DNA from 3 places in the Actinomadura sp. 3N407 genome. Region 1 is predicted to be linked to each of the others. Evidence: riboswitches for the same ligand, from Rfam matches in the RefSeq annotation. Region 1 holds a riboswitch; each other region holds the start of a gene.
What was found. Region 1 has a riboswitch for cobalamin ahead of ACTWPP_RS05205 (ribonucleoside-diphosphate reductase subunit alpha). Riboswitches for the same ligand answer to the same signal wherever they lie in the genome.
Positions count from the first base shown of each region.

Region 2: linked by a shared signal. The riboswitch ahead of cobN (cobaltochelatase subunit CobN) and the one ahead of ACTWPP_RS05205 (ribonucleoside-diphosphate reductase subunit alpha) in region 1 are both predicted to bind cobalamin.
Region 3: linked by a shared signal. The riboswitch ahead of metE (5-methyltetrahydropteroyltriglutamate--homocysteine S-methyltransferase) and the one ahead of ACTWPP_RS05205 (ribonucleoside-diphosphate reductase subunit alpha) in region 1 are both predicted to bind cobalamin.

Region 1 covers NZ_JBQQBP010000002.1:235,636-243,313, forward strand. Annotated here, with positions in the region: gene ACTWPP_RS05185 (MFS transporter) at 1-145, opposite strand, end outside; gene ACTWPP_RS05190 (EamA family transporter) at 167-1,150, opposite strand; gene ACTWPP_RS05195 (MarR family winged helix-turn-helix transcriptional regulator) at 1,256-1,756, shown strand; gene ACTWPP_RS05200 (ribonucleotide-diphosphate reductase subunit beta) at 1,795-2,799, opposite strand; gene ACTWPP_RS05205 (ribonucleoside-diphosphate reductase subunit alpha) at 2,790-5,129, opposite strand; cobalamin riboswitch at 5,256-5,476, opposite strand; gene ACTWPP_RS05210 (hypothetical protein) at 5,583-6,212, shown strand; gene ACTWPP_RS05215 (YcnI family copper-binding membrane protein) at 6,290-7,000, shown strand; gene ACTWPP_RS05220 (copper resistance CopC family protein) at 7,048-7,623, shown strand.
Region 2 covers NZ_JBQQBP010000019.1:13,718-21,395, forward strand. Annotated here, with positions in the region: gene cobJ (precorrin-3B C(17)-methyltransferase) at 1-535, opposite strand, end outside; gene ACTWPP_RS35770 (precorrin-8X methylmutase) at 535-1,155, opposite strand; gene ACTWPP_RS35775 (precorrin-3B synthase) at 1,152-2,270, opposite strand; cobalamin riboswitch at 2,282-2,498, shown strand; gene cobN (cobaltochelatase subunit CobN) at 2,530-6,138, shown strand; gene ACTWPP_RS35785 (cobyrinate a,c-diamide synthase) at 6,093-7,442, opposite strand; gene cobO (cob(I)yrinic acid a,c-diamide adenosyltransferase) at 7,439-7,678, opposite strand, start outside.
Region 3 covers NZ_JBQQBP010000009.1:229,306-236,983, reverse strand. Annotated here, with positions in the region: gene ACTWPP_RS23890 (BTAD domain-containing putative transcriptional regulator) at 1-38, opposite strand, end outside; gene ACTWPP_RS23885 (hypothetical protein) at 206-1,129, opposite strand; gene ACTWPP_RS23880 (SDR family NAD(P)-dependent oxidoreductase) at 1,622-2,380, opposite strand; gene ACTWPP_RS23875 (histidine phosphatase family protein) at 2,456-3,142, shown strand; cobalamin riboswitch at 3,183-3,380, shown strand; gene metE (5-methyltetrahydropteroyltriglutamate--homocysteine S-methyltransferase) at 3,488-5,734, shown strand; gene ACTWPP_RS23865 (ATP-binding protein) at 5,776-6,567, opposite strand; gene ACTWPP_RS23860 (DUF397 domain-containing protein) at 6,910-7,107, opposite strand; gene ACTWPP_RS23855 (helix-turn-helix domain-containing protein) at 7,114-7,678, opposite strand, start outside.

The DNA of each region.
Region 1 (7,678 bases):
CGGAGGTGAGCAGGCCGACGGGCAGTTGCTCGGCCGTCACGACGAGGAACGTCCCGACCGCGACCGCGACGACGGCCAGCCAGCGCTTGAGGGAAACGTGCTCGGGGACGGATTCGGCGGATGCGGGTGCATCGATGCGGTTCATGGTTCTCGGCTCCGGTCGGTCTCAGGCGGCCAGGTCGGCAGATGACGCCCGGTCCCGGTGGGACCGCACGGCGGGGGTGGGCTGCGAGGGAGCCTGCGCGGGGGTCTTCGCGGGGGTCTTCGCGGGGGTCTTCGCGGGGGCCTTCGCGGGGGCCTGGCCGAGCAGGGTGCCGCCGAAGGCGATGGCCATGCCCAGGAGCTGGAGCGGGGTGAGGGCCTGGCTGAGGGCTGCCCAGCCGATGACGGCCGCGGACAGCGGGCTCAGCAGGGCGAGGAACGAGACCGAGGTGGCGGGGAGGCGGGAGATGCCGCGGAACCAGACCCAGTACGCGACGGCGGTGCCGATGACGCCGAGGTAGAGGTAGCCGGTGATGGCACGTCCGTCGAGCGCGGGCGGTGCACCCTCCACGAGGAGCGCCACGGGGGCGAGGAGCAGGCCGCCGGCGGTGAGCTGCCAGCCGGTGAAGGTCAGCGCCCCGACCCCGTCGGGCCGGCCCCAGCGCTTGGTGAGGACGGTCCCGGCGGCCATGGACGTGGCCCCGGCCAGCCCGGCGATGATCCCGACGGTGTCGAGGGCCGCGTCGGAGCGCAGGACCACCAGGCCGACCCCCAGGACCCCGGTGATTCCGGCCAGGATCTTCCGCCCGGTGGGCCGTTCGGAGAGGAGGGTGGCGGCGAAGCCGAGCGCGAACAGCGGCCCGACCGCGCCGAGGAGGGCCGCGACGCCGCCGGGGAGCCGGTAGGCGGCGAGGAAGAGCAGCGGGAAGAACGCGCCGATGTTCAGGGCGCCGAGCACCGCGCTCCGCCAGATCCACGCGCCGCGGGGCAGGACCCGGGTGATGGCCAGCAGCGCCAGGCCGGCGGGCAGCGCCCGCAGCAGGGCGGTCAGCAGGGGGCGGTCGGGCGGGAGGAACTCGGTGGTGACGAAGTAGGTCGATCCCCAGACGACGGGGGTGAGAGCGGTGAGCGCGACCGTTCCGGAGGCGCGGGGTGCGATGCTGGACATCTGGTTGCCTTCCCATTGATTATCTCAATAGTGAGATAATGTCCCCCATGAGCTTCAACGTCAAGTAGTTCAACGTTAAGATTTATCTCGTGGAGAGGAGCGGCGATGAGCGACGCGGTGGACCAGGTGCTCGACCAGTGGAGGCGGGAGCGCCCCGACGTGCAGGTATGGCCGATGGGAATCGTCGGGCGGATCTCCCGGGTGTCACTGCTGCTCGACCGCGAGCTGAAGGAGTTCTTCAGCGCGCACGGGCTGGAGCGGTGGGAGTTCGACGTGCTGGCCACGCTGCGCCGGTCCGGCCCGCCCTACGAGCTGACGGCGGGCGCCCTGAACAAGGCCGCCATGGTGACCTCCGGTGCGATCACCAACCGGATCGACCGGCTGGCGGCCCGGGGCCTCGTCGAACGGATACGGGACGAGGGCGACCGCCGGTCGGTGCGGGTCCGGCTGACAGAGCGGGGGTGGACGATGATCGAGGAGCTCGTCCCGCTGCACGTGGCGAATGAGGCGCGCATCCTGGAGCCGCTCCGCACGGACGAGCGGGATCGGCTGACGGGTGCGCTGCGCGAGCTACTGGAATCGCTCGGCGACACGTCCCTGGCCTAGGACGTGCCGCCGGAGCGGGTCAGGGGCCGGCCGCGTGATCAGAAGGCCTCGTCGAGGCTGACGCTGCCCTCGACGCCGATCTGATAGGCCGAAACGCGGCGTTCGAAGAAGTTGGACAGCTCCTGGACGTCCTGAAGCTCCATGAACCCGAACGGGTTCGGGGTGCCGTAGCGGACGGGAAGGCCCAGGCGCGCCAGGCGCTGGTCGGCGACGTTCTCGAGGTAGGCGCGCATGTCGTCCGCGCTCATGCCCGGGAGGCCGTCGCCGCACAGGTCGTGGGCGAACGCCAGTTCCGCCTGGACGGCCTCTTCCAGCATGCGGGTGACCTGGCCGGTCAGCTCGGCGTCGAACAGTTCGGGTTCCTCCGCGCGGACCGTGTCGACCACGGAGAACGCGAACTCCATGTGCATGCTTTCGTCCCGAAAGACCCAGTTTGTCCCCGACGCGAGACCGTTCAGGAGGCCCCTCGACCGCAACCAGTACACGTACGCGAAGGCGCCGTAGAAGAACAGGCCCTCGATGCACGCGGCGAAGCAGATGAGGTTCAGCAGGAACGTCCGGCGGTCGGCGGCGGTGCGGAGTTCGTCCAGGGAGCCGAGCGAGTCGATCCAGCGGAAACAGAACTCCGCCTTGGAGCGGATCGACGGGATGTGCTCGATCGCCGCGAACGCCTTGGCGCGCTCGTCCTGATCGGGCAGGTAGGTGTCCAGGAGGGTCAGATAGAACTGGACGTGGACGGCCTCCTCGAACAGCTGCCGCGACAGGTAGAGCCTGGCCTCCGGGGCGTTCACGTGCTTGTAGAGGTTGAGCACCAGGTTGTTCGCCACGATCGAGTCGCCGGTGGCGAAGAACGCCACCAGGCGGTTGACGAGGTGCACCTCGGCGGGCGTGAGACGGGCGAGGTCCACGAGGTCGGACGCGAGGTCGACCTCCTCGACCGTCCACGTGTTGCGGATCGCGGCGCGGTAGCGCTCGTAGAAGTCGGGGTAGCGCATGGGCCGCAGGGTCAGGTCCATGCCGGGATCGAGCAGCATCACTGGCATGCCTCACAGGTCTCGGGGTTCTCCAGGGAGCAGGCGGCGGCCGTCTCCTGGGCGACGGTCTTCTGGGCGACCGTGCTCTGGGCGACCGTCGTCTGCGCGATCCGGGTGGCCGGGCGGGAGCGCAGGTAGTAGGTGGTCTTGAGGCCGCGCCGCCACGCGTAGGCGTACATCGAGGAGAGCTTGCCGATCGTCGGCGTCTCCATGAACAGGTTCAGCGAGTGGGACTGGTCGATGTACGGGGTGCGGGCGGCGGCGAGGTCGATCAGCGCCTTCTGCGGCAGTTCCCAGGCCGTCCGGTAGAGGGTCCGCATCTCGTCGGGGAGGTCGGCGATGCCCTGGACGGAGCCGTTCGCCTTCTTGATCGCCTCGCGGACCGGCGGCGTCCAGAGCCCGAGCGACTTCAGGTCGTCCACCAGGTATCCGTTGATCTGCAGGAACTCCCCGGACAGCGTCTCGCGCTTGAACAGGTTGGACACCTGCGGCTCGATGCACTCGTAGCAGCCCGCGATCGACGCGATCGTGGCGGTCGGCGCGATCGCGATCAGCAGCGAGTTGCGGAGCCCGACCTCGGCGACGCGCGCCCGCAGCCGCTCCCATTCGGCGGGACGGGCCGGCGCCGCGTCCGGGAAGTGGTCCAGGTGGAGCTGACCGCGGGCCGTGCGCGTCCGGTCGTAGGCGGGCAGCGGTCCGTGCGCGGCGGCCAGGTCGGCGGACGCGTAGTAGGCGGCCAGCGCGATCTCTTCGGAGATGCGCGTGGACAGCTCGCGGGCCTCCGGCGAGTCGAACGGCAGGCGGAGCGTGAAGAACACGTCGGCCAAGCCCATCACGCCGAGGCCGACCGGCCGCCATTTGTTGTTCGCGGCCTCCGCCTCGGGCGTCGGGTAGAAGCCGCGGTCGATGGTGCGGTCCAGGAACCGCACGGCGGTGCGGACGGTGGCGCGGAGCCGCTCCCAGTCCATCCCGGACGGGCCGACGTGCGCGGCCAGGTTCACCGACCCGAGGTTGCACACGGCCGCCTCACCGTCGCTCGTCACCTCAAGGATCTCCGTGCACAGGTTGGAGAGGTGGACGGTCTGGCCCGGTTCGGCGGTCTGGTTGCAGGCGCGGTTGGCGGCGTCCTTGAACGTCATCCAGCCGTTGCCCGTCTCGGCGAGCGTCCGCATCATGCGCCCGTACAGCTTGCGGGCCGGGACCTGCCGGACGTACCGCCCTTCCTTCTCGGCCGCCCGGTACGCCTCGTCGAACGCGTCGCCCCACAGGTCGGCCAGCTCGGGGACCTCCTTCGGGTCGAACAGCGACCATGTCGCGTCGTCCTCGACGCGGCGCATGAACTCGTCCGGGATCCAGTTGGCCAGGTTGAGGTTGTGGGCGCGGCGCGCGTCCTCGCCGGTGTTGTCGCGCAGCTCCAGGAACTCCTCGACGTCGGCGTGCCACGGCTCCAGGTACACGCACGCCGCACCCTTGCGGCGCCCGCCCTGGTTGACGGCCGCGACGGACGAGTCGAGCGTGCGCAGCCACGGGACGATCCCGTTGGAGTGCCCGTTGGTGCCGCGGATCAGCGAGCCCCGCGACCGGACCTTCGTCCAGGAGATCCCGATGCCGCCCGCGTACTTGCTGAGCCGCGCGACCTGCCCGTACCGCTCGTAGATCGACTCCAGCTCGTCGCGCGGCGAGTCGAGCAGGAAGCAGGACGACAGCTGGGGGCGGCGGGCGGCGGAGTTGAACAGCGTCGGCGAGCCGGGCAGGTACGACAGCGTGCTGAGCAGGCCGTACAGCTCGGCGGCGTCGTCCACCGTGTCGGCGAGGCCGCACGCGACCCGCAGGAGGAAGTGCTGGGGGCGTTCGAGGACGAGCCGTGTCCGCGGATGCCTCAGCAGGTACCGGTCGTAGAGGGTGCGGAGCCCGAAGTACTCGAAGCGGTCGTCGGCCGACTCGTCGACGAGGGCGTTGAGCGCCGGGGCGTTGGCGGCGGCGAACGCGGCGGGGGCGTCGGCCAGGAGACCCTCCCGGTGCGCGGCGGCGACCGATTCGGCGAACGTCCGGACACCGGCGGCCGCCGCCTCGTCCCGGATCCGGGTGCCGAGCAGCCGCGCGGCGACCCTGGAGTAGCCGGGTTCGGCGGGCACCAGCGCGCCGGCCTCGCCGATCGCGAGGTCCCGCAGCGCCGCCGCGTCCATCCCGCCGGCGGCCCGGACGGCGGCCAGCACCCGTCCCGCCTCGGCGCCCGGTACCCCGTCGCAGGCCGCCTCGACCTCGGCGGCGATCTCGGCTTCGGCGGCGATCTCGGCGGGCGGCGCCGGCACCGGCGGCGCGGCCAGGTCCTGTGTCACGTGCTTCTCCCCTCGCAAGCCGCCTCGCGGAGGCATGCGAACGGGGCGCGAGCCGCCGCCCACCAGGGCGCGCCGCGCTCCGTCCCCGGCCCACCCGCGAGGCCTGGACGTGTTGGTCCGGGACGCTTCCCGGACGCCGTGCGGGCAGGTCTTCGGACTCGCGGGCGCCGCCTCTCTCTCCGAGGCGTCCTACTGGCCGTCGCTTCCCAGGCCGCGTGGCCCAGTGCTTCATGACGGCAGTCGTTCCCGCTCACCGCTGCGGGGCAGTCCCGGAATCGCACCGGGTTCCCTCTCGCGTCGCCCCCGCCGCGAAACGGCGGGGGCGAACCAGCACGGGATTGAACCCTACATGTAGTCGAGGATCTTTGTGCAACCCCAAGATATTGGGCGTGTCGTAGTGGATTACGGGGTCGGCTGCGAGCACGGCACCCCGGGTGGGACCATGGTCGTGCCATGTCCCCGCATGCCCAGCAACCGGTGTTCCGGACCGCACGCGCGGTGGTGTTCGCCACCGTGTGCGTCGCGCTTGCGATCACCGGGCACGTCCTGGCGTCGGGGACGACGATCCCGGCCTGGGCGGCGCTGACGGGCTTCTGCGCCGTGCTGGGCGTGACGCTCATGCTGGCGGGCCACGAACGCTCGCTGGCGACGATCCTCGGCGGCCTCCTCGGCGGTCAGTTCGCGCTGCACGCCCTGTTCACGGCCGCCGCCGAGCCGGTCTACGACCACTCGGCGGTCATGCACGCGGCGATGCCGGCCGGTCCGGACGTCATGCTGTCGGCCGCGCACGGCACGGGCGGCACGACGATGACGCTCGCGCACACCGTGGCCGCACTGGCCGCCGCGTGGTGGCTGAGACGCGGCGAGCGGGCCGCGTGGTCGCTGGCCCGGCGGATCGCCGCCGCGGCGGACCGTCCGATCCGGCTCCTGGTCGCCCTCCTGACCGTTGAACCGGCGGCGCCTCCGCGGCGTACCCCCGCGGTACCGGCGGCGGCCGCCGTCATGGCCATCGGCCGTGTGCTGCGGCACCAGGTCGTCCGGCGGGGTCCCCCGCCGCGTTCGAGGGCGCTCGCCCGCATCTGAGGCGAGCGCCGTACGTCACCGGACGCCGATCCCGGCGTTTCCGGATCTTCCTCGTACGACTCGAACGGAGTTCCGTCATGTCCGTCGTTCCGCATGCCCGCAGGGTCGGGGCCATCGCGTCCCTCGCCGCCATATCCGTCGCGGGCCTGGCCACGGCCGCGTCCGCGCACGTCACCGCCAACCCGAAGACCGCCGAGCAGGGCTCGTACGCCAAGGTGGCGTTCCGGGTGCCGAACGAGCGCGACAACGCGTCCACCACGAAGGTCGTCGTGCACCTGCCGACCGAGCACCCTCTGTCGTCGGTGTCGGTCCGTCCGGTCCCCGGCTGGAAGGTGAAGGTGGAGAAGTCGAAGCTTCCGGAGCCGATCAAGACGCACGGCGGCGAGCTGACCGAGGCCGTCACCAAGATCACCTGGTCGGGCGGGGAGATCGAGCCCGGCCGGTTCGAGGAGTTCGACGTCTCGATGGGGCGGCTGCCGACCGACACCGACCAGATGATCTTCAAGGCCGACCAGACGTACTCCAACGGCGAGGTCGTCAAGTGGGAGGAGGAGCCGCCGGCCGAGGGCGCGGAAGAGCCCGAGCACCCGGCCCCGGTCCTCAGGCTCACCCCGGAGGGCGGCACGGAAACGGCCGGGCTGACCGCCCAGACGAAGCCCGCCGAGAAGACGTCGGCGTCCTCCGACGACGGGACGGCCCGGCTGCTCGGCGGCATCGGCATCGCCGTCGGCGTGGTCGGCATCGGCGTCGGCGGACTCGGCCTGACCCGCGCCCGGAGCCGGGCATGACCCACCTCGAAAGGAATGCTGAGATGCACACCTTCAGGCGCCCTGTCATGAACGCCGCGAGGCGGGCCGCGGCGGGCGCCGCCGCCGTGGGGTTGGTTCTGGCGGTGTCCGCGGCCCCGGCGTCAGCGCACACCGCTTTGACGGCGGCCGACCCGGAGGAGGACTCGACGGTCAAGGCGCCGTCCCGGATCGTCCTGACGTACTCGGAACCGGTACGGCTGCCGCGGGTGATCGTGACGGACGCGTCCGAGAAGCAGGTCCAGTCCGGGGAGCCCCGCGCGGTCGACAACGAGGTCACGCAGCCGCTCGGCGGCACGCTGCCCAACGGCGAGTACACGGTGGCCTGGCGTGTCGTGTCCGCGGACGGCCATCCGGTCCAGGACAGCTACACGTTCACCGTGAAGGGCTCGCCCACCGGAGCGCTGGGCGACGCGTCCGGTGAATCTCCCGGTGCCGCCGCCCAGCCCCCGGCCGCGTCCCCCGAGTCCTCTCCGGCGAACGCCACGTCCGCCGAGGACTCGGGCGACTCGTCGGGCTGGCTGTGGATCGGCCTGATCGGGCTGGTCATCGCGGCGGCGGCCGGCGCGGTCACCTGGTTCCGCCGCTCGCCGTCCCAGGACTGATCATTCCGCTACCGGCCGGGTGATGACAGGCCGCTGTTCGAGCACATGGACGCCG
Region 2 (7,678 bases), on a different contig from region 1:
CCGCCGTCGCGTCCGCGCCGCGCAGCCGCTCGGTCAGCTCGTCGCCGGGCAGTGTGCCGGGCAGCACCGTGAGGGTCTCCTCCCCTTCCACCAGCGGGCGTCCCGCCGCGGCGGACGCCGCGCTCAGCGACGTGACGCCGGGGACCACCTCGGTCGGGTAGTGCGGTGCGAGCCGTTTGTGCAGGTGCATGTACGAGCCGTAGAAGAGCGGGTCGCCCTCGCTCAGCACGACGACGGTCCGCCCCGCGTCCAGGTGTTCGGCGAGCCGGGCGGCGCAGTCGGCGTAGAACTCCTCCAGCGCGCCCCGGTAGCCGCCCGGGTGACCGGTCGTCTCGGTGGTCACCGGGTACAGCAGCGGCTCCTCGATCTGGCCGCCGCGCAGGTGGGGCGCGGCGATGGAACGGGCGATGCTGCGGCCGTGGCGGGCGGAGTGGTAGGCGACCACGTCCGCCGAGCCGATCAGCCGTGCCGCCTTCACCGTGACCAGTTCGGGGTCGCCGGGCCCGACGCCCACGCCGTACAGCCGTCCGGTCATCACTCCGCCTCACTGGCGATGGCGTTGACCGCCGCCGCCGTCATCGCGCTGCCGCCGCGCCGCCCGCGCACCGTCAGGTGGGCGAGGCCGCTCGCGGTGAGAGCGTCCTTGGACTCGGCCGCGCCGATGAACCCGACCGGGATCCCGAAGACCGCCGCCGGACGTCCCCCGCCGTCGTCGACCAGTTCGAGCAGCCGGAACAGCGCGGTCGGCGCGTTGCCGACCGCCACCACGGCCCCGTCCAGCCGGTCGCGCCACAGGTCCACGGCCGCCGCGCTCCGCGTGGTGCCGAGCCGCGCCGCCAGCTCCGGCACGCCCGGCTCGCCCAGCGTGCACACGACGTCGTTGCCGGCCGGCAGCCGCGCCCGCGTGATCCCGGACGCGACCATCCGCGCGTCGCACAGGATCGGCGCACCGCCCAGCAGCGCCGCCCGAGCCCGCTCCACGACCTCCGGCGACCACGCCAGGTCGTCCACCAGGTCGGTCATCCCGCAGGCGTGGATCATACGGACGGCGGCCCGCGCCACATCGTCGGGCAGGCCCGACAGGTCGGCCTCCGCGCGGATGGTCGCGAACGACCGCCGGTAGATCTCGGCGCCGTCCCGGACATAGTCGATCACTGCTGTCCTTCCCGTGGTGCCGCCATCATCAGGACGACCGGGCCGCGGGGCGTCCCGCAGCGTCGTTCGCATCCCGCCCAGTGGACGGGCGTGTCGGGGGCGCGGTCCAGGCCGGCGACCCAGCGGCTGGCCTCGCCCTTGACGTCGCCGCGCGACTTCGCGCAGCCGGGGCTTCCCGTGCAGGCCGTCACGCCGACCCAGGGCGACGCGGCGTCGTTCGCGAAGCCCGCCGCCGCGAGCCTCGCCGCGGTCGCCCGCGCCTCGTCCGGGTCCAGGTCGCGTAGCACGACGCTCCGCCACGGCGTCACCCGGACCTCGCCGGCCGCCTCGGCGAGCGCTTCGACCTGCCGTCCGGACAACCGCCCGAGTGGCGGCACGACCTCCAGCGCGACCATCCCGTCCCGTTGCTCGATGACCCCGGCAGACGGGGCCACGGGGGCCGGACGTGCCAGGTCGTCTCGTGGTGTCCCCCCAAGCCGTCCGGCGACGAGCCGCACCCCGTCCGGCACTTCCGCCAGCCGCCAGGCGTCGCCCCGGACGTCGAGGAACGCCTCCGCCGCCGCGAGCATCGTCCCGGCCGGATCGTCGTCGGACGCGAGGTCGAGCCGTGTCCCGGCCAGCCGGAAACCGGTGGGGCCGAACGTGACGTCGGCGTCCAGCGCGGTGACGTCGCCGGTGCCGTCGTCGAACCCGAACAGGAACCGGCCCGGCAGCCCGGCCAGCCGGGGGATGCCGCAGAGCGCCCGGTCGAGCGCCGTGACCAGCGGGTCCGTCGCGAGGGCGCCGTGCGGCCCGCGCCCGCCCAGCGGGGACGCGACGATGTTGCGCACCCGCTCATGGGACGGCGAGGGCAGCAGCCCGGCGTCCGCCAGCCGTGCCGCGAGACGTACGGGGTCGTGGACGCCGCGTAGCTGGAGGTTGCCGCGGGAGGTCAGCTCGATCACATCGCGGCCTAGGTCGCGGGCGGCGGCTCCGAGCATGCCGAGGCGCGCGGCGGACACCGCTCCGCCCGGTGTGCGGACCCGCGCCAGCGGGCCGTCGGCGGCGTCGTGGGTCTGCAGCGCTCCGGGGCAGGCGTCGGCGCGCGGCCGTCCCGCCCGGTTGACATTCGGCACGAGGAGGATGTTAACCACAGTTTGCAGACGGCCCGCGCTGCCGTACTGTTCTCACCAGGCGATGGCAATGGGAGGAAGCCGGTGTGAATCCGGCGCGGTCCCGCCACTGTGACCGGGGAGCGAACCCCGCTTCAGGCCACTGTCCGCACACGTTGATGGCGGACGGGAAGGCCGGGGCGAGCACTGATCCGGGAGCCAGGACACTCCTGCCGTCGCAACACCCGCGACCGGGGCGAGGACCCCAGGGGGAGGACCCATCGTGTCCGCTGACACGTCCGGGCAGGAACGGGCCGTCCTGCTGCTGTCGACGTCCGACACCGACCTGCTGAGCGCCCGCGCCTCCGGCGCCGCCTACCGGCTCGGCAACCCCGCGCGGCTGGCCGTGGACGACCTGCCGGCGCTGGTCGACGGCACCGACCTCGTCATCGTCCGGCTGCTCGGCGGGCGCCGCGCGTGGGAGGACGGCCTCGACGCGCTGCTCGCGGGTCCCCGCCCGGTCGTCGTCGTCGGAGGTGAGCAGGCCCCCGACGCCGAACTGATGGAGCTGTCGAGCGTCACCGGCGGCGTGTGCGCCGACGCGCACGCCTACCTCGCGCACGGCGGGCCCGGCAACCTGGCCGAACTGCACGCCTTCCTGTCGGACACGGTGCTGCTGACCGGCCGCGGGTTCGCGCCGCCGGCCCCGACCCCGACGTGGGGACGGCCAGAGCGCGACTTCCGCGCCGTGGAGGGGCCCGTCGTCGGTGTGCTCTACTACCGCGCCCACCACATGGCCGGGAACACCGCGTTCGTCGAGGCGCTGTGCGCCGCGATCGTGGACGCGGGCGGACGGCCCCTCCCCGTGTTCTGCTCGTCGCTGCGCACGGCGGAGCCCGCGCTGCTCGACACGCTCCGCGAAGCCGACGCGCTGGTGGTGACCGTCCTCGCGGCGGGCGGGTCGCGGCCCGCGACGGCCGGGGCCGGCGGCGACGACGAGGCGTGGGACGTCGGCGCCCTCGCCGAGCTGGACGTCCCGATCCTGCAGGGCCTCTGCCTCACCACAGCACGCGCGGACTGGAAGGCGAGCGACGACGGGCTCTCGCCGCTGGACGCCGCCTCGCAGGTCGCGATCCCCGAGTTCGACGGGCGGATCATCACCGTCCCGTTCTCGTTCAAGGAGACCGGCGAGGACGGCCTCACCGTCTACGCCGCCGACCCGGAGCGGGCCGCGCGGGTCGCGGGGATCGCCGTCCGGCACGGCCGCCTGCGGCACACGCCGCCCTCCGGCCGCCGCCTCGCGGTGATGCTGTCGGCGTATCCGACGAAGCACTCCCGGGTCGGCAACGCCGTCGGCCTGGACACCCCGGCGAGCACCGTCCGGCTGCTGTCCCGGCTCGCGGAGGCCGGATACGACCTGGGGGAGAGCTTCCCCGGCGTCGCGGGGCAGGACGGTGACGCGCTGATCCACGCGCTGATCGCGGCGGGCGGGCAGGACGAGGACTGGCTCACCGAGGAGCAGCTCGCGGGCAACCCCGTCCGCATCTCCGCCGCGTCCTACGAGCGCTGGTACCGGACGCTTCCCGACGACCTGCGCGAAGAGATGGAGCGGCACTGGGGCCCGCCGCCCGGTGAACTGTTCGTCCAGGACGGCGACATCGTGCTCGCCGCCCTCCGCGCCGGCAACGTCGTCGTCATGGTGCAGCCGCCGCGCGGCTTCGGCCAGAACCCGATCGCGATCTACCACGACCCCGACCTGCCGCCCAGCCACCACTACCTGGCCGCCTACCGGTGGCTTTCGGACGAGTTCGGCGCGCACGCGATCGTGCACGTCGGCAAGCACGGCAACCTGGAGTGGCTGCCCGGCAAAGCGGCGGGAATGTCGGCGTCGTGCGGCACCGACGCGGCCCTCGGCGACGTGCCGCTGATCTACCCGTTCCTCGTCAACGACCCCGGCGAGGGCACCCAGGCCAAGCGCCGCGCGCACGCCGTCCTCGTGGACCACATGGTCCCGCCGATGGCGCGCGCGGAGACCTACGGCGACATCGCCCGCCTCGAACAGCTCCTCGACGAGCACGCCACGATCGCCGCGATGGACCCGGCGAAGCTGCCCGCGATCCGCGCGCAGATCTGGACGCTGATCCAGGCCGCGAAACTCGACCACGACCTCGGCCTGGACGACCGCCCGCACGACACCGAGTTCGACGACTTCCTCCTGCACGTCGACGGCTGGCTGTGCGAGGTGAAGGACGCGCAGATCCGTGACGGGCTGCACGTTCTCGGGGAGGCGCCGGAGGGCTCGACCCGCGTCGACCTGGTACTGGCCATGCTCCGCGCCCGGCAGATGTGGTCGGGACGGGAGACGCTGCCCGGCTTGCGGGAGGCGCTCGGCCTCACCGAGGACGGCACCGCCGGGCTCGCCGACGTGGACGCCGCCGAGGCCGCCGCCCGCTCCCTCGTCCAGGCCATGGAAGACGCGGGCTGGGCCGTGGAGGCGGTCCCCGGTGTCGCGGAGCGGATCCCGGCCGGACGGCGGGATCTCGTCGCCCGCGTGCTGGAGTTCGCGGCCACCGAGGTCGTCCCGCGCCTGGCCCGGACGTCGGACGAGCTCGCCCACGTCCTGCACGCCCTGGACGGCGGCTCCGTCCCGGCCGGCCCCAGCGGATCACCGCTTCGCGGCCTGATCAACGTCCTGCCGACCGGCCGGAACTTCTACTCGGTGGACCCGCGCGCCGTCCCCAGCCGCCTCGCATGGGAGACCGGGCAGGCGATGGCCGACTCGCTGCTGGAGCGCTACCGCGCCGACCACGGTGAATGGCCGCGCTCGGTGGGCCTTTCGGTGTGGGGGACGAGCTCGATGCGCACGGCGGGCGACGACGTCGCGGAGGTGCTGGCGCTGCTCGGCGTCCGCCCGCGCTGGGACGAGGCGTCCCGCCGCGTCACCGCCCTGGACCCGGTCCCCGCCGCCGAGCTGGGCCGGCCGCGCATCGACGTGACCGTCCGCATCAGCGGATTCTTCCGGGACGCGTTCCCGCACGTCGTCGCCATGCTGGACGACGCCGTCCGGCTCGTCGCCGGCCTCGATGAACCCGACGCCGACAACTACGTCCGCGCCCACGTCCAGGCCGACACCCGGGAGCACGGCGACGGGCGGCGCGCCACCCTGCGGGTGTTCGGGTCGGCGCCGGGCGCGTACGGGGCCGGGCTGCTGCCGCTCATCGACAGCCGCAACTGGCGTGACGACGCCGACCTCGCCGAGGTGTACGCGGTCTGGGGCGGCCACGCCTACGGCCGCGACCTCGACGGCGTCCCCGCCCGCGCCGACATGGAGAGCGCCTACCGGCGGATCGCGGTGGCCGCCAAGAACGTCGACACCCGCGAGCACGACATCGCCGACTCCGACGACTACTTCCAGTACCACGGCGGCATGATCGCGACCGTCCGGGCGCTGACCGGCAGGGCACCGGAAGCCTACGTCGGCGACAGCACCCGGCCGGACGCCGTCCGTACCCGCACCCTGTCGGAGGAGACCGCGCGCGTCTTCCGGGCGCGCGTCGTCAACCCGAACTGGCTCGCCGCGATGCGCCGGCACGGCTACAAGGGCGCGTTCGAGCTGGCCGCGACCGTCGACTACCTGTTCGGCTACGACGCGACCACCGGCGTCATGGCCGACTGGATGTACGACAGGCTCACCGCCGCGTACGTTCTGGACGAGGAGAACCGCGCGTTCATGGCGGAGTCGAACCCGTGGGCGCTGCACGGCATCGCCGAACGGCTCTTGGAGGCGGCCGAGCGCGGCATGTGGGAGCACCCCGACCCGGAGACCCTCCAGGGCCTGCAGGAGGTCTACCTCAAGGCGGAGGGCGACCTGGAGGACGACACCAGCCGCTGAGCCGCCTCCGGATGCCCGGCCCAGTGCAGATGCAGGTATGACGCGGTGATCCGGTCGTCCCCGAAGCCGTCGCGGCCGCCGCCCCGCCACCGGAACAGCGGCCCGGCCGTCCCGCCGTTCAGAGCGGTGCGGTGGAACTCGTGGCCGCGGAACCGCTCGCCCGGCCGTGTCAGCGGCGACTCCGCCACCGCGACCGCCTCCCTGTAGCCGAGCGTCAGCCGGGACGTCATCGCGGCGCGGCCGGGGACCCGCCCGCACATCGCCCGCCCGTCGAGCTCTTCGCAGAGATAGAGAAGACCGGCGCACTCCGCCGCGATCGGGCCGCCGAACGCGGCCACGGCGGCGAGCATCGGCGCGTTGGCGGCGAGCTCGGCGGCGTGCACTTCCGGGAACCCGCCGCCGATGACCAGCGCGGCCGTCCCTTCCGGAAGGGCCGCGTCGCGCAGCGGGTCGAAGACGACCACGGCCGCGCCCGCCGCCCGCAGCAGTTCCACGTGCTCGGCATAGGAGAAGGTGAACGCCGGCCCGCCCGCCACCGCGACGACCGGCCGTCCCGGCATCGGAGTCACGTGGTCCGCCGGGTCCCACGGGCGGTCGGACAGTGGGGCAGCCGACGCGGCGATCCGCAGCAGCGCGTCCAGATCGCAGGATCGGTCGACCAGCGCGCCGAGCCGCTCGACCGCGCGCACGGCTTCGCCCTCACGCTCGGCCGCCGGGATCAGGCCGAGGTGCCGGGACGGCGTGACGACGGCGTCGTCCCGCCGGATCGCCCCGAGCACCGGCACACCCGACGCCTCCAGCGCGTCCCGGCACAGCTCCTCATGCCGGTCCGACCCCACCCGGTTGAGGATGACGCCGCCGATCCGGACTCCGGGCTCGAACACCGCGAAGCCGCGCACGAGCGCCGCGACCGACCGGCTCTGCCGCGCCACGTCCACCACCAGGACCACCGGAGCGGCGAGCAGCCGCGCGACATGCGCCGTGGACGCGAAGTCGCTCGTGCCGCGTCCGTCGAACAGGCCCATCACGCCCTCGACCACGGCCACGTCGCAGCCGGTGGCGCCGTGCAGGAACAGCGGCGCGACCCGCTCCTCGCCCACCAGCCACGGGTCGAGGTTGCGGCCGGGCCGCCCCGCCGCGAGCGAGTGGTAGCCGGGATCGATGTAGTCGGGGCCGACCTTGTGCGGGGACACCCTGAGGTCACGCGCGCGCAGGGCCGCGATCAGGCCGGTCGCGACGGTCGTCTTCCCGCTTCCGGACGACGGCGCCGCGATCACGATGCGGGGGACCGGCCGGGGCGTCACCACTCGATGCCCCGCTGGCCCTTCTGCCCCTCGTCCATCGGGTGCCGGACCTTGCCCATCTCCGTCACCAGGTCCGCGACCTCGATGAGCCGGTCCGGCGCGTCCCGTCCGGTGATGACGACGTGCTGATCGCCGGGGCGGGTGGTGAGTGCGTCGATGACGTCGTCCAGATCCAGCCAGCCCCACTTGAGCGGGTAGGTGAACTCGTCCAGGACATAGAAGCGGTGCGTCTCGGC
Region 3 (7,678 bases), on a different contig from region 1:
TCCGTCACCACCAACGGCCCAAGGACCTCAACCCGCATGGATACATACTGCACCGCGTCCCGCCCTCACCCGCGTCGGCCGCCCTCTCCGGCTCCCGCTCAAGGGGTTGTCCAGGTCCGGGCGACCCGCCGGCCGAGGCGGTAGGCTTGCCGAGACTCTGAAGGTGCTGTAGAGCAGTTCTCCCAAGCGCCGCGCGACCTGGACGTCAGATCGGATACTTACGCAAGATCCGGTCGATCTCACGGTCGTCGCCGAGGTCGAGGTAGGTGTTGAGCAGGGTGGTCACCGCGTTCCGGTAATCCTCCTGGTAGGCCGGGTTGACCTGAGCGGCGTCGCGGTAAAGCTGGATGGCGGCCTCGTAGTTGCCCAGGGCGCGCCTCTTCTTGCCGTCCCCCATCAGAATGGCCGCGATCGCCAGGGTGACGTTGGCCTGCTCAGCGATGAAGATCTCCGGCTCCCGCTTGGACAGGCGGCGGAACAGCCACGCGGCTTCCTCCAGCCGCTTGCGGGCGTCCTTGAGGCGGTTCACCTGCATCAGGCTCAATCCGAGGGTTCTGTAGTTCTCCGCGATGAGGACGCGCGCCTCCGGATCCCGCCGCTCCATCCGCTGCAGGCCGGTGCGCGCCTGCTCCGCCTGATCGATCGCTGCCCGGTGGTCGCCGAGCTTGTGCAGTGCCATCGCGTGCAGCCGGGACGCCTGGGCCTCGATGTCCTCGGCCGCGTCCGCGTCGTCCCGAGCCAGCCGTCGGCCCAGGTCGCGGATCTCCTCGATCGGCTCGAGCGCCTCCCGGGCGCCGTCGTCGCGCTTGAGCCGGTGCTCGGCCAGATCGATGAGCGAGACCGCGAAAGTGAACAGGGACTGCGGGTCGGTCCCGGTGACGAGCTCACGGAACAGGCGCACCGCCGTCGCGTACGCCTCCTCGGCTTCAGCCTGGTGCTCGGTCAGGCCAAGGTGGACGCCGCGGAGTTTCCAGGCGGTCGCGAGCTGGACCTGGTATCTCGCCGGCGCCTCAGCGGCCAGCGGCTCCAGCGCCTCCACCAGTTCCTTGGACGCCGCCAGCGCCTCGGATATCGAAGGCGGGTTCTCCGCACGCTCCTGCAGGGCCCTCAGGCGTTCCTCGTCCTGCACGGCACTCCCCTTGACGGAGTAATGAAGCCCATCCCGCCTTGCGATCGCGTCCCCTCTGGGGCCGAGCCGATCACATACTCGGGACGGATAAACCGATGTTATCCAGGCACGAAAACACGCATTGTCAACGCGGAGAAACCCTGGGTGCCATCCGACCGGTGCCACCTCCGATGACGTTGCGGCGGACGGCGGCCGCGGTCTGGCCGAACCCGGCCTTGAGTGCGCGACCGCGGTGCGAGATGACACGGCTTGACCTGGGGCCCATCGGCGTGACCCTGGATGTGCGCGAAGACGGCGGGCACCTCGACGACGCGGTCACGCTGGAGAAGCTCGGCTACTCGGCGATCTGGATCGCCGGCGGCCAGCTGGCGACTCTGGACCCGCTCAGGGACGTCGTCCGGGCGACCGAGACGATCCCGTCGGCAGCGCGATCATTCCCGCCTCGGGGCTACCCGCAGAACCTGCGCCGGATGGGCCCGTCCAGATGGACTGTCAGGCTTCCTCGGGGTCGCGGCCAACGGCGTGGCGGCCGCCGTCCACGGGGAGGACGGCGCCGTTGACGAAGCTCGCCTCGTCCGAGAGCAGGTAGGCGACGGCGGCGGCCACCTCGTCCGGGCGGCCTACTCTGCCGACCGGGTGGAGCAGGCGCATCTCGTTCTCGATGCGTGCGGCCTCGGCGGGGTCTTGGCGGCCGAGGAGGTTCTCGTAGCGTTCCGTCGTGATCGAGCCGAGCGCGACGGCGTTCGTCCGGATGCCGTGCGGGCCGTGGTCGACGGCCAGGGCGCGGGTGAGGGCCTCCGTCGCCGCCTTCGCCGTCGCGTACGGCAGGGAGCCGCGCACCGGGCGCTGCGCCTGGTGAGACGAGACGTTCACGATGGCGCCGCCCGTCCCCGCGTCCAGGAAGCGGCGGACGGCGGTCACGCAGCCGACCACGGCGGGGTTGAAGTTCAGCGCGATCAGGTTGAGAAGTTCGGTCGCGGACGGGTTCTCCACGTCGCGGAAGACGGCGGCGTTGTTGACCCAGCCCGTGAGCGTCCCCGCCTCTTGTGCCAGGTCGGCGGCCCGGTCCACAGTGCTCTGGTCGGCGGCGTTGCCCACGGCCGAAGTCACGTCCGGCCGGTCCTGCGTCCATTCGAGCGCCGCCGGGTCGAGTTCGATGACGACGACCTTGCCGCCGCCGGACAGCAGGCGTTCGACGATGGCGCGGCCGACGCCTCGCCCACCGCCTGTCACAACGTAGGACTTGTTCACGGCTCCCCTTCCCTCCGTGCGGCTCACCGATCCTTCCGTGTCGCCGCGCCTTTGTGTCAGTCTGTCAGCGTGATCATGGTGCGGCGGGTGTGGCTGATCCGGCACGGGCAGAGCGAGTCGAACGCCGGGTTGCCGACGAACGGGCCGGGGGCCTCCCCGCTGACCGCGTGTGGACGGGAGCAGGCGGCCAGTATGGCCGCGGCGTTCACCGAGCCGCCCGCCCTCATGGTCAGCTCGCCGTTCGTCCGTGCCCGTCAGACCGCTCAGCCGACCCGCGAGCGGTTCCCCGAGGTGCCGTACGAGGAGTGGCCCGTCCAGGAATTCACCTTTCTGGGCGAGTTGCATGCACTGCAGACCACGGGGATGCAGCGGCGGCCCTTCGCCGAGGATTACTGGGAACGCGTCGACCCCGATTACGTCAACGGTGGTGAAGGCGAGTCCTTCCGTGCGCTCATCACGCGGGCCCGCGCTTTCCTGGACCGCCTCGCCGACCGTCCCGAGGACGGCCTGATCGCGGTGTTCTCGCACGGCATCTTCATGAAGGCCGTGATGTGGTCGCTGCTCACCGGGGTCACCGATCCCGACGCGGCGGCGATGCGCGGCTTCCGCCGGTTCAGTGGCGCGTGCGACGTCCCCAACTGCACCGTCGTCGAGCTTTGGCGTCCGAGCGGGCAGCACGGGTTCCGCGTCGTCGGCGGCGGCACGACGCATCTCGCGAATGCGTCCACCGCCCAAGCCACTTCACCCGCGCACCTGGACTAGGTGTCCTGACCCGCGTGGGTAGACTCGGGTTCGCGGACGGTTCATCCGGGCCTGTGAGGGTTCGGGTGTCGTAAGAGGGAACCCGGTGCGAATCCGGGACTGCCCCGCAGCGGTGAGCGGGAACGACCGCCGTCATCACGCACTGGGTCACGCGGCCTGGGAAGCGACGGCCAGTAGGACGCCTCGGAAAGAGGCGGTGCCCGTGAGTCCGAAGACCTGCCTCCGCCCGCGCGCCGGCCGGCGCGCGGTGGTCTGCGGCCTCGCGGGAAGGTCTGCGGCGCGGTTCCGCGAGACCGTGCGCATGTCCTCCCCCGGGTCGCCCGTGGCACAGCGAGGGAAGCCGCCATGAACACGACGATCCTCGGATATCCCCGTATCGGGGCGCGCCGGGAGCTGAAGTTCGCCACCGAGGACTACTGGGCGGGACGCGCCGACGCCGACGCGCTCGCGAAGACCGGTGCCGAACTGCGCGCGACGGTCTGGAACGAGCTGCGCGACGCCGGCCTGGACGCCGTCCCGTCGAACACGTTCTCGTTCTACGACCAGGTCCTCGACACGAGTGTGCTGGTCGACGCCATCCCGGACCGGTACCGGCATCTGACCGGGTTCGACCGGTACTTCGCGATGGCGCGCGGCGTCCAGGACGTTCCGCCGCTTGAGATGACCAAGTGGTTCGACACGAACTACCACTACATCGTCCCGGAGCTGGGGCCCGACACCAGGTTCCGGCTGGCGGAGGGTGCCGGGGCCAAGCCGCTGGCCGAGTACCGGGAGGCCAAGGCGCTCGGCGTCGAGACGCGGCCGGTCCTCGTCGGGCCGCTCACCTACCTGCTGCTGGCCAAGCCCGCGGCGGGCGCGCCGGAGGGGTTCCGGCCGCTCGACCTGCTCGACGGGCTCGTCGACGTGTACGCCGAGGTGCTGGAGCGGCTGGCCGGGGCGGGGGCGGAGTGGGTGCAGCTGGACGAGCCCGCCCTGGTCGCGGACCGGAGCGAGGCGGAGATCGACGCGCTGGCGCGGGCGTACGCGCGGCTGGGGCGGCTGACCGGCAGGCCGCGCCTGATGGTCGCCACCTACTTCGGGACGATCGGGGCGGATGCGCTGCGCACCCTGGCCCGCAGCCGCGTCGAGGCGATCGGCCTGGACTTCGCCGCCGGGCCCGGGAACGTCGACGTCCTCGCCTCGGTCGGCGGGCTGCCGCGCAAGACGCTCGTGGCGGGCGTGGTGGACGGCCGCAACGTGTGGCGCGCCGACGAACGGCGGGCCAGGGCCACCTGCGCGTCGCTGCTCGGGCTCGTCGACCAGGTGGTGGTGGGCACGTCCTGCTCGCTGCTGCACGTCCCGATCGACCTGGACGCCGAGACGTCGCTGGACCCGGCCGTCCGGGGACGGCTCGCGTTCGCCCGGCAGAAGGTCGCCGAGGTCGTCGCGCTCGGCCGGGCTCTGCACGAGGACGTCCCGGCCCCGGCCGGCGCGGCGGCACCGGCCGCGGGAGTCGACCGGGCCGTCCGCGAACGGCTCGGGTCGATCGGCGACACGCGCCGCGGTGACCGCGCCGCCCGGTTCGCCGCCCAGCGGGACGCGCTGGGCCTGCCGGAACTGGCCACGACGACGATCGGCTCCTTCCCGCAGACCCCCGAGATCCGCCGGGCCCGCGCCGACCGCCGCGCCGGGCGCATCACCGGCGACGCCTACGAGCGGGCGATGAAGGACGAGATCGCCCGCGTCATCGCGCTCCAGGAGGACCTCGGGCTGGACGTCCTCGTGCACGGCGAACCCGAGCGCAACGACATGGTGCAGTACTTCGCCGAGCAGCTCGACGGGTACGCGGCGACCGAGCACGGGTGGGTGCAGTCGTACGGGTCCCGGTACGTCCGGCCGCCGATCCTGCACAGCGACGTCGCGCGTCCCCGGCCGATGACGGTGGAGTGGGCGACGTACGCGCAGTCGCTGACGAGCCGGCCGGTCAAGGGGATGCTGACCGGTCCGGTCACCATGCTCGCCTGGTCGTTCGTCCGGGACGACCAGCCGCTCGCCGACACCGCCCGGCAGGTCGCGCTCGCCCTCCGCGACGAGATCGCCGACCTGGAGGCGGCGGGCATCCGGATCATCCAGGTCGACGAGCCCGCGCTGCGTGAACTGCTGCCGCTGCGGGAGGCCGGCCGTCCCGCGTACCTGGACTGGGCCGTCGGCGCGTTCCGCCTCGCCACCTCGGGCGTCGCCGACACCACCCAGGTTCACACGCACATGTGCTACTCGGAGTTCGGCGAGATCATCGGGGCGATCGGGGCGCTGGACGCCGACGTCACCAGCGTCGAGGCGGCCCGCTCGCACATGGAGCTGGTCGGCGACCTGCGCGCCGCCGGGTACGAGAACGGCATCGGGCCCGGCGTGTGGGACATTCACTCACCGCGCGTCCCCGACGCCGCGGAGATGGAGGAGAACCTGCGGCGCGCGCTGCGGGCCGTCGAGCCGGGACGGCTGTGGGTGAACCCCGACTGCGGGCTGAAGACCCGCGGCTATCCGGAGACGGAGGCGTCCCTGCGGAATCTGGTCGCGGCGGCGCGGCGCGTCCGGGAGGACGTGACCGCCTGACACCGGGTCCCACGTGGTCTGACCGTCCCCCCCCCGTACGGTCAGACCATGTGGACGTCGTCCAGCGCTTCGCAGATTTGGACGACCTGCTCGCACACCTCGGTGATGTCGGTGACCGGGAGCCCTCCGGTCTCGCCGGAAAGGGCGCGCCAGCGGAACATCGCGTCCTCGCACCACACCGCCAGGTCGCCGTGGCCGGACAGCACGCGGACGCCGAGTTCGTCCTTGGGGGTGAAGCGGTCGATGCCGCGCTGGACGAGCAGCGAGTGGAGGACCTTCATGGCCTGTCCCTCGTCGACGGGCCGGCCTTTCCGGCGGCCCCGGGAGATGCGGGTGCGCGGGATCGGCAGGGCGAACCAGGTGGCCTTGCCGCGGACGGGCGGTGAGCTCAGCCGGGACCGGGTCGGATGGTGCCCCCACCGGCCCTTGGCGAGGATGTCGATGATCTCCAGGCCGCGGCCGTGGTCGAGCATCTCGCCGGGGCGGTCCGGGTGAGCCGCTCGGCCACCGGCGCGCCACTCCCTGAGCGTGTCGAACGCCTTGACGACCAGCTCGTCGTGGCCGCGTCCGTCGCCGCGCTGGTAGACCCAGAGTTCGGCGCCGGGGGATCTGTCGCGGGACGTGGCGTGCTGCAGGACGTTGGTGGCGAGTTCGCTGACCATGAGGGTGATGTCGTCGACGTCCTGGACGGACAGCCCGAGCGCGGGCAGCAGGCCCGCGACGTGGGCCCGTGCCATGCCGGCGATCGACTCGTCGCCGGGCAGGGGGAGGGCGGCGCAGCCGCCGTTCTCCAGCCTCCAGGGAACCCCGCACACCGTCGCGGTCTTCGTCATGACGCCCACCCTCAGAGCTCGCGGAGTCATTCATGATTCAGACAATCGCGACATGAACCTCCGTGGTTCGCGACTCGCTATGTGTGAATCACAGATCCAAGCTTCGCACAATCAGGCTGGTAAGGCCCGGCACACCACAAAGGTCGTTCATGCACAGTTGAGACGTTCACCGAATGCCCCAGAAGGCGTACAAATCACATCTCATCGCCGTGATCTGAACGTGTACCGGCGGAGGCGGGACCGGCCGGCACCGGCGCTGTAGCGTTGACGGCGCCTGAGAGAGGGCCGCACACATGAAGATCCCCCAGGGGTGCAGCCCTGGGGGATCCGTGTGCGGCCCGATCAGCGGTCGTACCGGCCCGCCCGCACATCGTCGAGGAACGATGCGAACGTGGACCGGGCGACGACGTGCGCCCCGGCCTCTGGTGTCCTGCTGTCGCGCAGCCCGGTGGCCGTCTCGAGGTCGGCGACCTCGACACAGCCCCCGTTGCTGCTCGCGCTGGCGGTGGCTTTGAACCACCGTGCCTGAGAGAGGTCCATGTCGGTCTACTCCAGCGTCGTGATCAGTTTCTCCAGGTGTTCCGCGGTGTCGGCGGTGCTCAGCGCCGCCTCGCGGATCTGTTCGAAGATGCGGTCATGTGCCTCCACTTTGCCGGGGTCGTCGATCTGGTCGATGGCGGCGTCGTTCTCCAGGAAGACCATGGGCGGCTCGTCGCGGGGGAACCGGAAGATGTTGACCAGCGTCGACATGCCCGGGTGCAGGCCGTCCGACAGGCGCAGCAGCCTCAGCTCGACGTTCTGCCGGCCGGCCATGGCCAGCAGGTGACGGAGCTGGGCGCGGCGGTCCCCCGCGTCGCCCCACTCGTACATCAGGGACGCCTCGGTGACGATCGCGACCAGCCGCGGCGCCGTCCCGTCGTCGCGGTCCAGAACCTGCTGCCGCCGCAGCCGTGCCCGCAGCGACCGCTCCCGCCACTCGGGCGGCTTCGACCCTGACGTCAGAAGCGCCTGCATGTACGGCAAGGTCTGCAGCAACCCCGGCAGCACCAGCGGCATGACCACCCGGATGTCCGACGCGTCGCCCTCGAAACCGGGGAACTCGTTGTCGAAC